2 regions of the Salinibacterium sp. AL4.1 genome follow, and region 1 is predicted to be linked to the other one. Evidence: riboswitches for the same ligand, from Rfam matches in the RefSeq annotation. Region 1 holds a riboswitch; the other holds the start of a gene.
What was found. A riboswitch is a leader RNA that binds a small molecule or an ion and turns the genes downstream of it on or off. The one in region 1 is predicted to bind glycine.

Region 2: linked by a shared signal. The riboswitch ahead of ACWTV3_RS13705 (L-serine ammonia-lyase) and the one ahead of gcvT (glycine cleavage system aminomethyltransferase GcvT) in region 1 are both predicted to bind glycine.

Annotation. Positions count from the first base shown of each region.
Region 1 covers NZ_JBSOQK010000002.1:167,596-173,079, reverse strand. The annotation lists gene ctlX (citrulline utilization hydrolase CtlX) at 1-757, opposite strand, end outside; gene ocd (ornithine cyclodeaminase) at 764-1,795, opposite strand; gene ACWTV3_RS10170 (Lrp/AsnC family transcriptional regulator) at 1,927-2,358, shown strand; glycine riboswitch at 2,413-2,534, shown strand; glycine riboswitch at 2,536-2,637, shown strand; gene gcvT (glycine cleavage system aminomethyltransferase GcvT) at 2,673-3,830, shown strand; gene gcvH (glycine cleavage system protein GcvH) at 3,833-4,204, shown strand; gene gcvP (aminomethyl-transferring glycine dehydrogenase) at 4,204-5,484, shown strand, end outside.
Region 2 covers NZ_JBSOQK010000003.1:241,340-246,823, reverse strand. The annotation lists gene folP (dihydropteroate synthase) at 1-560, shown strand, start outside; gene ACWTV3_RS13710 (pyrimidine reductase family protein) at 564-1,307, shown strand; gene ACWTV3_RS13705 (L-serine ammonia-lyase) at 1,320-2,768, opposite strand; glycine riboswitch at 2,916-3,011, opposite strand; gene ACWTV3_RS13700 (siderophore-interacting protein) at 3,144-3,971, opposite strand; gene ACWTV3_RS13695 (bifunctional alpha/beta hydrolase/OsmC family protein) at 4,151-5,470, opposite strand.

The DNA.
Region 1 (5,484 bases):
TGCGTCCGTTGGCACCCTTGAGTTCGAGAGCGTTGCCAGCGAAGTTCGCAATCTGATCAGCCGTGAGGTCGATGAGAGTGCGTCCTGGTGCTGTTAGTCGTTCAGCCATTTCCATCCGGCGGTCGCCCGAGGAGATCAGGTCGAGCCCGATCATCGCGAAATCGGTGGCGATGCACATCATGACGTTGGTGTGATAGATCGGTACCCCTTGGGTATCGCGCGCTTCGAACATCATCGGCTCGTAGCCAAACGATGCACAGAATCGCTCAAGCGCGAGCGGGTTTGCCCGGTGTGACTCGGCCGCATAGGCAACGCGGTTGGTGTGGTCAATGACCATCGCACCGGTGCCCTCGAGGTAGATGCCGTCGTGCTCCAAGCCGGAGTAGTCGACGACATCCTGCACGCGAAAGTCGTGCTTCAGCATCTCGATCACATCGGGGCGACGCTCCGTGCGACGGTTTGGCGCGTACATCGGGTACACCGCAACACGGCCGCCACTGTGCGTCGAGAACCAGTTATTCGGGAACACGCTGTCGGGGCGTGAGCTCTCCGTGTCCTCGAACACGTGGATGTTCACGCCGACGTTACGCAAAGTCTCGGCCACGTGGGTGGACTCGTCGTACGCAGCGCGAGCAATCTCATCCGGTGTTCGCGTGGGGTCGGTGGACTGGAACGCGTTGTCACCAGCGGTCTGGCTGTTCGGAGTGAACAGGTGCGGGCGAATCAGTACTGCGGCCGAAGGCGCCTGAACGCTCATTGACGGTTACGCAGTGAGCGCGGGAACGCGCGAGACGAGCGAGAACAGGTCCTTGGGGTCAGCCGGGTCTGCAATCAGATCGAGGTCCGTTGCGTATTCGGTGCCGCGGACAGCGTCGAAAACGTACCGCAGGGCAGAGAAGTCTTCGATCGCGAAGCCGACCGAGTCGAAGAGGGTTACCTCGTCATTGGCGGTGCGGCCTGCCGCCGTGCCCGCGAGAACTTCCCACAGTTCGGTGATGGGGGAGTCGGCTTCGAGCTGCTGAATTTCGCCTTCGATGCGAGTCTGTTCGGGGAACTCCACGAACACCGTCGAGTTGCGCACGATGGCCTCTTCGAGTTCTGTCTTGCCCGGGCAGTCGCCGCCAATGGCGTTGAGGTGCATACCGGGTTCGATCATGTCGGCCGTGAGAATCGTCGCGTTCTTCTTGTCAGCGGTGCAGGTGGTGACGATGTCAGCGCCGGCAACAGCATCTGCTGCTGAGGTGGCGCGCACGATGTCGAAACCCAGCGGCTCAACGTTGCGGATGAACTTGTCCATCGCAGCAGGGTCGGTGTCCCACACGCGCAGGCTCGTGATGCCGAGGCCGGCGCGGAAGCCGAGAGCCTGGAATTCAGACTGTGTACCGGTGCCGATGAGCGCGAGAACGCTGGAGTCGGGGCGAGCCAAGGCACGCGCCGCCATGACGGAGGTCGCAGAGGTGCGCAGCGCCGTAAGCAAGGTCATCTCTGAGAAGAAGGTGGGGTAGCCGTTGTCGACGCGGGCAAGCATGCCAAGCGCGGTGACGGTCTGGAACCCCAGCGCGGGGTTCGAAGGGTGGCCGTTGACGTACTTAAAGGCGTACGTTTCGCCATCGCTCGTCGGCATCAATTCGATGACGCCTTCGGGGGAGTGGGCGGCAACGCGAGGTGACTTGTCGAACTGCGGCCACTTGGCGTAGTCCTGTTCGAGGTAGCCCACGATGCCCATGATGATTGGCTCGATGCCGGTGTCGGCGATCCAGCGGCGCATGTTGTTGACGTCTACGTAGTGAACCATGGTCACTCCTTTCGTTGCGGTAATCGTGCTTCCTACGTTACGAATGTGCAGTATGTAGCTACAACTCCCAGTCAACGCTATTTCCGGGCAATAACTAGGCATAATGCGAGGCCCGAATATACACTTTGCATATGTCTGACTTAGATGACCTCGATCGTCGCCTCTTGGCCGCCCTTCGAGCCGATGCGCGCGAGTCAGTGGCGAGCCTCTCGCGTCGCCTCAACGTCACGCGCGCGACCGTTACGAGCCGTATTGATCGGCTCGTGAGCAACGGCACAGTGCTTGGTTTCTCGATTCGTATTAGAGAGGATCGCGACCCTTCCTTTATCCGGGCGATTGCCTTTGTCGAGGTAGAAGGGCGATCGACCGACTCTGTAATCAGCCAGTTGCGTGGCCTGCCGGAGATCCACGAGCTCCACACCACCAATGGCGCCTGGGATCTGGTGGCAGACATCCGTACCGACAGCCTCAGCAACTTCGACCGCGTGCTCGCCCGCATGCGTAATGTCGAGGGCGTGGTGAACAGCGAGACGAGTTTGCTGCTGAGCTCGGCGCTGCTGTAGCGCGCGCATCCGCCCCGCGTTGCTATGCTGGGCTCACAACTGAACATCGGGCCGCAACACGATGCGGGAGAGCCGGTCACCCCGCGTTCGTCAACAGAAGTTGGCAGGCGCGAGACCGGCACCGAAGGAGCAAGCCTCCCCGCCAATCTCTCAGGTTCACGTACCGCACCGCACTGGCCACTCTGGAAAGAGAACCTCGCATCACCCTGAGGTTCCGCCGACGGTGAAAGCTCGCTAGCGTTTAGCGTGTGAAGCTCTCAGGCTCATCACAGAGGGGGAGTTCTATTCACTAGCCCACGCGCCAGGAGAACTCCGTGTCCGATGAATCACCCTCGTTAGCGTCACCCGCTGACTCTTCGCCTGCCTCGGTGAGGTACTCGCCGCTGCACAGCATCCACGAACAACTGGGTGCCGCTTTCACCGACTTTGCCGGTTGGATGATGCCGGTACGGTACAGCTCCGACCTCGCCGAGCACCATGCCGTGCGCACCGCTGCTGGAATCTTCGACATCTCGCACATGGCCGAGATTCACGTTCGCGGCGCTGACGCCGGCGCGTATCTCGACTTCGCTTTGGCGGGAAAGCTTTCGGGTATCGCCCTCGCGCAGGCCAAGTACAGCCTGCTGCTCAACGAGGCCGGCGGCATCATTGATGACCTCGTCACCTACCGCCTCGCCGACGATCACTTCTTGGTTGTGGCTAATGCCGGTAACCGTTTCGCCGCAGCGACGGCGCTCGCCGAACGCGCCGAAGGCTTCGACGTTGCCGTCACCGACGAGAGCGACGACTACGCGCTCATCGCCGTTCAGGGTCCCGTTTCCCGCGCCGTCCTCGAAGCGACTGCCGGGCTTAGCGACTTCGCAACGCCCCTCGACGAACTCAAGTATTACCGCGAAACCGCAGCAACCTTCAACGGCACCGACCTCATCATCGCTCGCACCGGCTACACCGGCGAAGACGGTTTCGAACTGTACATTCACGTGGATGCCGCAGCCGCCCTCTGGGCTGCGCTCACGGTTGCCGGCTCCCCGCTCGGTCTCGTCCCCGCCGGTCTCGCCTGCCGCGACACTCTTCGCCTCGAAGCGGGCATGCCCCTGTACGGTCACGAGCTCATCCTCACGACTTTCCCGGTGCAGGCCGGTCTTGGCCGCGTCGTCGCGCTCAGCAAAGAGGGCGACTTCGTGGGCCGCACTGCAATCGAAGAAGGCCCGGATGCCGGCGCCCGCTTGCTCGTCGGCCTTGCTGCTGAAGGCCGTCGCGCCGGTCGCGCCGACTACCTGCTCTTCCACGGTGACAAAGAAGTCGGCGTCATTACCTCGGGCGCGCTCTCGCCGACCCTGGGCCACCCGATCGCTATGGCGTACGTCGACCCCGACGTGAGCGAGGTCGGCACTGAGCTTCACATCGATGTGCGGGGCAGTCGCATTGCTGCATCCGTTGTTTCCCTACCCTTTTACAAGAGAGAGGCCTGATCATGGCTGAGAAGAGCGAACTGCAGTACACCGCCGAGCACGAGTGGGTGCTGGTTGACGGAAACGTCGCGACCGTGGGAATCACCGATTTCGCCGCGGGCAAGCTCGGCGACATCGTCTTCGTTGACCTTCCCAAGGTGGGCGACACCGTCACCGAGGGCAAGATTGTCGGCGAGATCGAGTCGACCAAGTCCGTGGGCGAACTCTTCGCTCCCGTTGCCGGAACCGTCGTTGAGTCCAACGACGCCGTTGCCGACAGCCCCGAACTCGTCAACAGCGACCCCTTCGGTGAAGGCTGGCTCGTGAAGATCGAATTCTCCGAACTCTCGTCGATGCTCAGCCTCGACGAGTACACCGCACTGACAGGCGAATAATGCCCAACCCTTTCATCAGCGGCACCTTCGCCGACCGTCACATCGGTACGGATGACGCCGCCCAGGCCAGCATGCTCGCTGCGGTGGGCTACGACAGCCTTGAAGCGCTCGTGGATGCCGCGGTTCCGCCGGCCATTCACCAGACTCCGGTCGAGAACTCGTCCATCCCGGCTCCCGCGTCTGAGCGTGAAGCGCTCGCCGAACTGCGCGCGCTCGCTGGCGCGAACAAAGTTCGCCGCAGCATGATCGGTCTCGGCTACTACGACACGATCACCCCGGCGGTAATCAAGCGCAACGTGCTCGAGAACCCGAGCTGGTACACGGCGTACACGCCGTACCAGCCGGAGATCTCGCAGGGTCGCCTTGAGGCGCTCATCAACTTCCAGACGATGGTGGCCGACCTTGCGGGTATGACCACCACGAACGCGTCGATGCTCGACGAGGGCACCGCGGCCGTTGAGGGCATGCTCCTTGCTCGCCGCGCAGCTCGCGTCGAGTCGCCCGTCTTCATCGTGGATGCCGACACTCTTCCGCAGACCAAGGCTCTGCTGGTGAACCGTGCGGAGGCTCTCGGGATTGAGCTTGTCGAGCTCGACCTGGCCACGTTGGGGGCGAACCCTGAGTTGCCGGAGTGCTTCGGCGCGCTCATCCAGTACCCGGGTGCAACCGGTCGCGTGTGGGATTCCAGCGAGGTTATTGCTGCGGTGAAGGCACATGGCGGACTCGCCGTTGTCGCCGCCGACCTGCTCGCCCTCACGATTCTCAAGTCTCCGGGCGAGCTCGGCGCAGACGTTGCGGTGGGCACCACGCAGCGCTTCGGCGTGCCGATGGGCTTCGGCGGCCCGCACGCCGGCTACATGTCGGTGCGCAAGGGACTCGAGCGCCAGTTGCCTGGTCGTCTCGTTGGGGTCTCTCAGGATGCCGCTGGCAACCCCGCCTATCGTCTGTCGTTGCAGGCACGTGAGCAGCACATCCGCCGCGAGAAGGCGACCTCCAACATATGTACTGCTCAGGTGCTGTTGGCTGTCATGGCCTCCATGTACGCCGTGTATCACGGACCGCAGGGGCTCAAGCGCATCGCTCAGCGCATCCACCACGACACCGCCAAGTTCGCTGCGCGCTTGACCGCTGCCGGCTTTACGGTCGAGAACGAGACCTTCTTTGACACCCTGTCGGTAACGAAAAAGGGCCAAGCTCAGGCGATTGCGGCTAAGGCGCTCGAGAGCGACATCCTGCTCTATGTAGTGGATGCTGACACCGTGCGTTTGAGCTTCGACGAA
Region 2 (5,484 bases), on a different contig from region 1:
GCATCGCCGCCGACGCTACGGTGATCAACGACACCACCGGGCTCAGCGATCCAGATCTAGCCCGCGTTGTCGCCGACAGCGAGGCGTCGCTGATCCTGGTGCATTCGCGGGCCCAGCCACGAACCCAGTTCGCTCGTCCGCAGTATGACGACGTCGCTATCGAGGTGCGGGACTTTCTCCAGAGCCGAGTCGAGCGGGCAATGGACGCGGGGGTTCCGGATGACCGTCTCTTTGTTGATCCCGGGCACGACCTCAACAAAAACACGCTGCATAGCCTTGAACTCACGCGTCGCCTTGATGTGATCACCGACCTGGGGCTTCCCACGCTCGTCGCCCTATCGAACAAAGACTTCATCGGTGAGGTACTCGAAAAGCCGAAGCGCCAGCGTCTCGAAGGCTCGCTCGCGGCCGCGGTTGCGTGTGTGCTTAACGGCGCCCGCGTCGTACGCGTGCACGAGGTGGCCGAAACGGTGGATGCCGTACGAATGGCAGAAGCGATTCTGGGGCTCCGCGAGCCGGCGGTGCTGAAGCACAATATGTCCGACGCCAACGAAAGGTAGCCCGTGGCCGCTGCATCCGACATCCACTCCCTGGCCGTAGGAACGGCACTGACTGACGAGCAGCTGCTCGCGAGCTACGCCGTGGCTGATCGCACGAAGCCCTGGTTGCGCGCGAACTTCGTGTCGAGCATCGACGGGGCTGCGACCCACGAGGGCGTCTCGGGCGGGCTAGGAACACCGGCGGACGGGCGCGTGTTTCCGCTGTTGCGCAGACTCGCGGATGTCATCGTGGTCGGCGCCGGCACCGTGCGTCACGAGGGTTACCGTAATCTCGCTCTCGATGAGGAGTCGGTCGCCTGGCGAACCGCGAACGGGCTCAGCGCGCAGCCGCCCTTCGCCATTGTGACCGCGTCACTGCGGTTGGAGCCGAAAGACCTCGAGTCGTATGCCGCTCGACCGTTCGTCGTCACTACGGAGAAAGCGTCCGCGGAGCAACGAGAACGTATAGAGGAAGTCGCGGACGTCATCGTTGCGGGAGAGTCGCAAGTCGACACCGTGGAGTTGAAACATGCTTTGGCGGAGCGAGGATATCCGCAGTTGCACAGCGAGGGCGGGCCGACGCTGTTCGCCACGATGATCGCCCAAGGCGTGGTTGATGAGCTGTGTCTTACGGTTAGTCCACGCCTCGAGGGCGGTTCTGCGCGACGCATTGTCGACGCCGCGGATGCGACGCCACAGAACATGATGCTCGCCCACGCTTTCAGCGCCGCTGACGGAACCTTACTGCTGCGCTACACGCGCCCGTAATCGTGTTAGTTGCTAACACTCGACGACGTTGACGGCGAGGCCGCCCATCGACGTCTCTTTGTAGCGCGAACTCATGTCTTTGCCGGTCTCAGCCATCGTGATGATCACCTCGTCGAGTGAGACTCGGTGGGTCCCGTCGCCCCACAGGGCCATCTTGGCGGCGTTAATAGCTTTGGCCGCGGCAATGGCATTGCGTTCGATGCAGGGGATTTGCACGAGGCCGCCGATGGGGTCACACGTGAGTCCAAGATTGTGTTCCATTGCGATCTCCGCAGCGTTCTCGACCTGCTCGGGCGTTCCGCCCAGAATCTCGGCCAACCCCGCAGCCGCCATAGACGAGGCTGAGCCGACTTCTCCTTGGCATCCGACCTCTGCACCCGAGATGGAAGCCATGCGCTTGTAGAGCACGCCCACGGCGGCGCTGGCTAGCAAGAAGCGCACGGTAGCGTCGTCCTTCATCGCTTGATCGGCGTCTTTCATGCCGGGAGCGTAATGCGTCGCGTAAAACAGCACGGCGGGAATGATGCCAGCAGCGCCATTAGTGGGAGCGGTGACAACACGGCCACCAGATGCGTTCTCTTCGTTGACCGCAAGGGCGACAAGGTTGACCCACTCTTGCCAGAAGGCCGGGTCGCGGTCGGGGTCTTCAGCGCGCAGTCGCGCGTGCCAATCAGGAGCGCGGCGGCGCACATTGAGTGTGCCCGGCAAGTTGCCAGTGCGCTCGAGACTGTTGTTCTTGCACTCGTCCATGACGTCGCGGATGTGAAGCAGGCCGGCGCGGACCTCCGCTTCAGAGCGGCGGGCGAGCTCGTTGCGCAACATCACGCCACTGAACGAAAGGCCCTCGGCGCGGCAGTGCGCGAGCAACTGCGCCGCCGTGCGGAACGGAAAGGGATCCGCAACGTGATCGAGACCGTTGCTGCCATCGCGGTTATCGCCCTCGCGATAGATGAAACCACCGCCAATGGAAAAGTAAGTTGCTTCGAGAACGGGCTCGCCGGCATCCGAGAATGCAGCAAAGCGCATACCGTTGGGATGCCCGTCGAGAACGGTCAGCGGGTGCAGGGCAATCTCGGCCTCGCGGAACGGCACTTCGTGACTGCCGGCCAGACTGAGAGTTCCGGTCGCTTCGATCCTCGCGAGAATCTCTTCCATCTCGGTGGGAAGAACGCGGTCGGAGAGCTTGCCCTCTAAACCGATTAACACAGCGCTCATCGTGCCATGGCCCGCACCGGTTGCGGCGAGGGATCCATAGAGGCGCACATTCACGGTGGCGACAGAGTCGAGCATCGCGTGCTCGGCAAGATCAGCGGCGAAGGACGCCGCAGCGCGCATCGGGCCGACGGTATGAGAACTCGAAGGGCCGATGCCGACCGTGAAGAGGTCGAAGCTGCTGAGCGGCACTTCTTCGAGAGAAGGAGTGGGTACTTCTGTAGTGGGGGTCAGATTGCGAATGGCCACGGTGACTCCATTTCTTCACCGCACAGCGTCGTACGGGCGTCGTTGAGTCCTCTCCGCTCTGTATTGGGCCTGAGAGTTTCCGCACGCTTGTGGCGTCGCGTTGCCCCGTCGGCGAGTCGGGCAGGGTCGACTACTTTTCAGAGTTGCCTATCCACTGCGGTACTGGGGCCTGAGAGATTCCCGGAGAGGGTTTGCTCCTACGGCGCCAACCATCGATCGGAAGGACTCTCCCGCGGCGGAATGACGGCTGTTCACTTGTGCCCTCAGCATACACTTGGGGCCGATCGGGCGACTGGACATCTGTGCTGGAGCAGGATGCTCAGGCGAGCACGCGCGGCCGACTGGGGCCGTGCTCGCGCGTGCTCGCTGCGCTCGTTAGTCTTCGGGGTCGCTCGGATCGATGGGGGCGTGATGGTCGGCATCGGTCACACCACGACGCCAATAGCCGTCTGCCGTGACTTGTTTCTTCGAGAGTCCTAGCTCGCGGCGGAGGTAACGACGCAGCGGCACCAAGGTTGTCGCTTCGCCAGCGAGGAAAATAAAGGTAGATTCGCCGATCTCGCCGAGGGCACGCAGCGCAGCATCCAACTGACCGAGGCCATCGCGACGGTAGAACCACTGGGCGTCCATACGGGCGTTGAGCTCATCGCTGAAGTAACTCTCGACGCTCTCGTCGGCAACATCGAACAGCGCGGTGATGCGCACCGAGGTTGGCAGCATTTCGATCCAGCGTGAAGCCGAGGGGAGCGCGGTTTCGTCAGCAATCAGGATGACGTGGGTGGCACCCTGCGGGAGAAGCTTCGAGCCGCGCGGGCCAGCAATGACGATCTCGTCGCCGACTTTTGCTTTTCCGGCCCAGGCGGAGGCGGGACCTTCGTCACCGTGGACGACGAAGTCGATATCGAGTTCGTGGTGACCGTCGTGGCTACGGAAGCCAAGCGGGGTGTAGTCGCGGGAGAATACTTTGCCCTCGCCGACGCGTTTGAGGCCGTCTTCAGTCATGATGGGTGCCGTCAGCACACCAGTGGCGGGGTCGGGGAAGAACACTTTGACGTGGTCTGTGGGCCCGCTACTGATGAAGCCTTCGAGCTCGTCGCCGCTCAGCGTGATGCGAGCGATTGAAGGGGCCGGGTGGCTCACTGCGCTGACCGCGAGGCGGCGGGCGGCGAGAGGGTGCTTGACGGAGTCGCGTACAAGAGTCATAGGCAGTGGGCGCTGGGCGCCAGCTCATTTCACTTAGAAGTTAGGGTGACCTAACCACTGTAGCTCGCCAGGCTGGCAAGGGCTAGGGAGAGTCGCTTCAGATCGCCTTGAAGCGTCCAAGCGCTGAGGTCCTTAGCGCTGCGGTGTTTAGCCCTGAGGCTGCGAGCCGTCGCGGCGTTCTAGCTCTGGGCGGCCAGCGTCGTGCTGATTGAGATCTCGCCCTCGAGCGAGCGGTGAACGGGGCACTTATCGGCGATGACGAGAAGCGAATCGCGTTGCTCGTCGGTGAGGTCACCGTCAAAGGTCAGCTCGCGCGTAAAGTGCTCTACCATTCCCTCGGTCGCCGTGCAGTGATCGCAGTCGGCGGCTGTGATCCGTTCGCGCGTGAGCCTTACGCTGACGCCTTTGAGGGGCATCTTTTTGCGATCGGCGTACATGCGGATCGTGATCGAAGTGCAGCTGCCGAGGCCAGCCAAAATGAAGTCGTATGGGGCCGGGCCGTGGTTGTCGCTGAGCGGCGCGGGTTCGTCGGAAATGATCTCGTGACCGGAAGCAAACACGCGCTGTTCGTACCGCGCGGGGCCGCTCTCGGTGACGATGACGGCACTGCCGTCGACTGTCACAGTTGCGCTCGGGCTAACCACAGGCGCTGACGCAGTTGCAGATTCAGATGCAGGCGCCGCCGCTGTGGCAGAAGCAGCAGTCGAGTTCGATGCCGCGGCGTGAGGTGCGGCAGCAGCATCGGCGCGATCGAAAGCGTAGCGGGCGGCCCACGCGGCAATCATGCTCGCAGCGAAGGCAGCGTCATCCCGGTCGCTCAGTAGGTGGTCGGCGCCATCCAAAGCGACGAAGGACTTCGGATGCCGTGCCGCTTCGAAAATTTCGCGAGCGTTGTCGACGCCCACCGTCTGGTCAATGGGGGAATGCAGCACCAGCAACGCGGCGTCCAAGTCCCGTAGGCGCTCGCTTTGCGGCTGAGAGGCGATGTCGTCGAGCAGTTGCTTGCGGATGCGGAAAGGGCGCCCGCCCAATTGAACCGTTGCTTCTCCCTCTGCCACAATCTCGGCGCTGGCGTGGGAGAAGAGGTTACTGATGTGAGCGGGGTCGCTCGGGCTGCCGAGAGTTGCTACGGCGCGGGCTGAGGGCACGCGGTGAGCGGCGGCGAGCACGGCAGCACCTCCGAGGGAGTGACCGATGAGGATGGTCGGCGCCCGGTAGTTGTCACGGAGGAACTCGGTGGCGGCAACAACGTCGTCGATGTTCGAACTGAAGTTGGTGTTGGAGAAGTCGCCGTCTGATCCGCCCAACCCGGTGAAGTCGAAACGCAGCACGGCGATGCCGTACTCGACGAGCGCGCGGGAAATTCGGGAGGCCGCAAAAGAGTCTTTGGAGCACGTGAAGCAGTGCGCGAAGAGCGCATACGCCGAGGGTGTTCCCTCGGGAAGGTCGAGGCGGGCGGCCAGCATTGTGCCATTGGAGCCCGGGAATTCAATCTTCATCGTTCACTACCGCC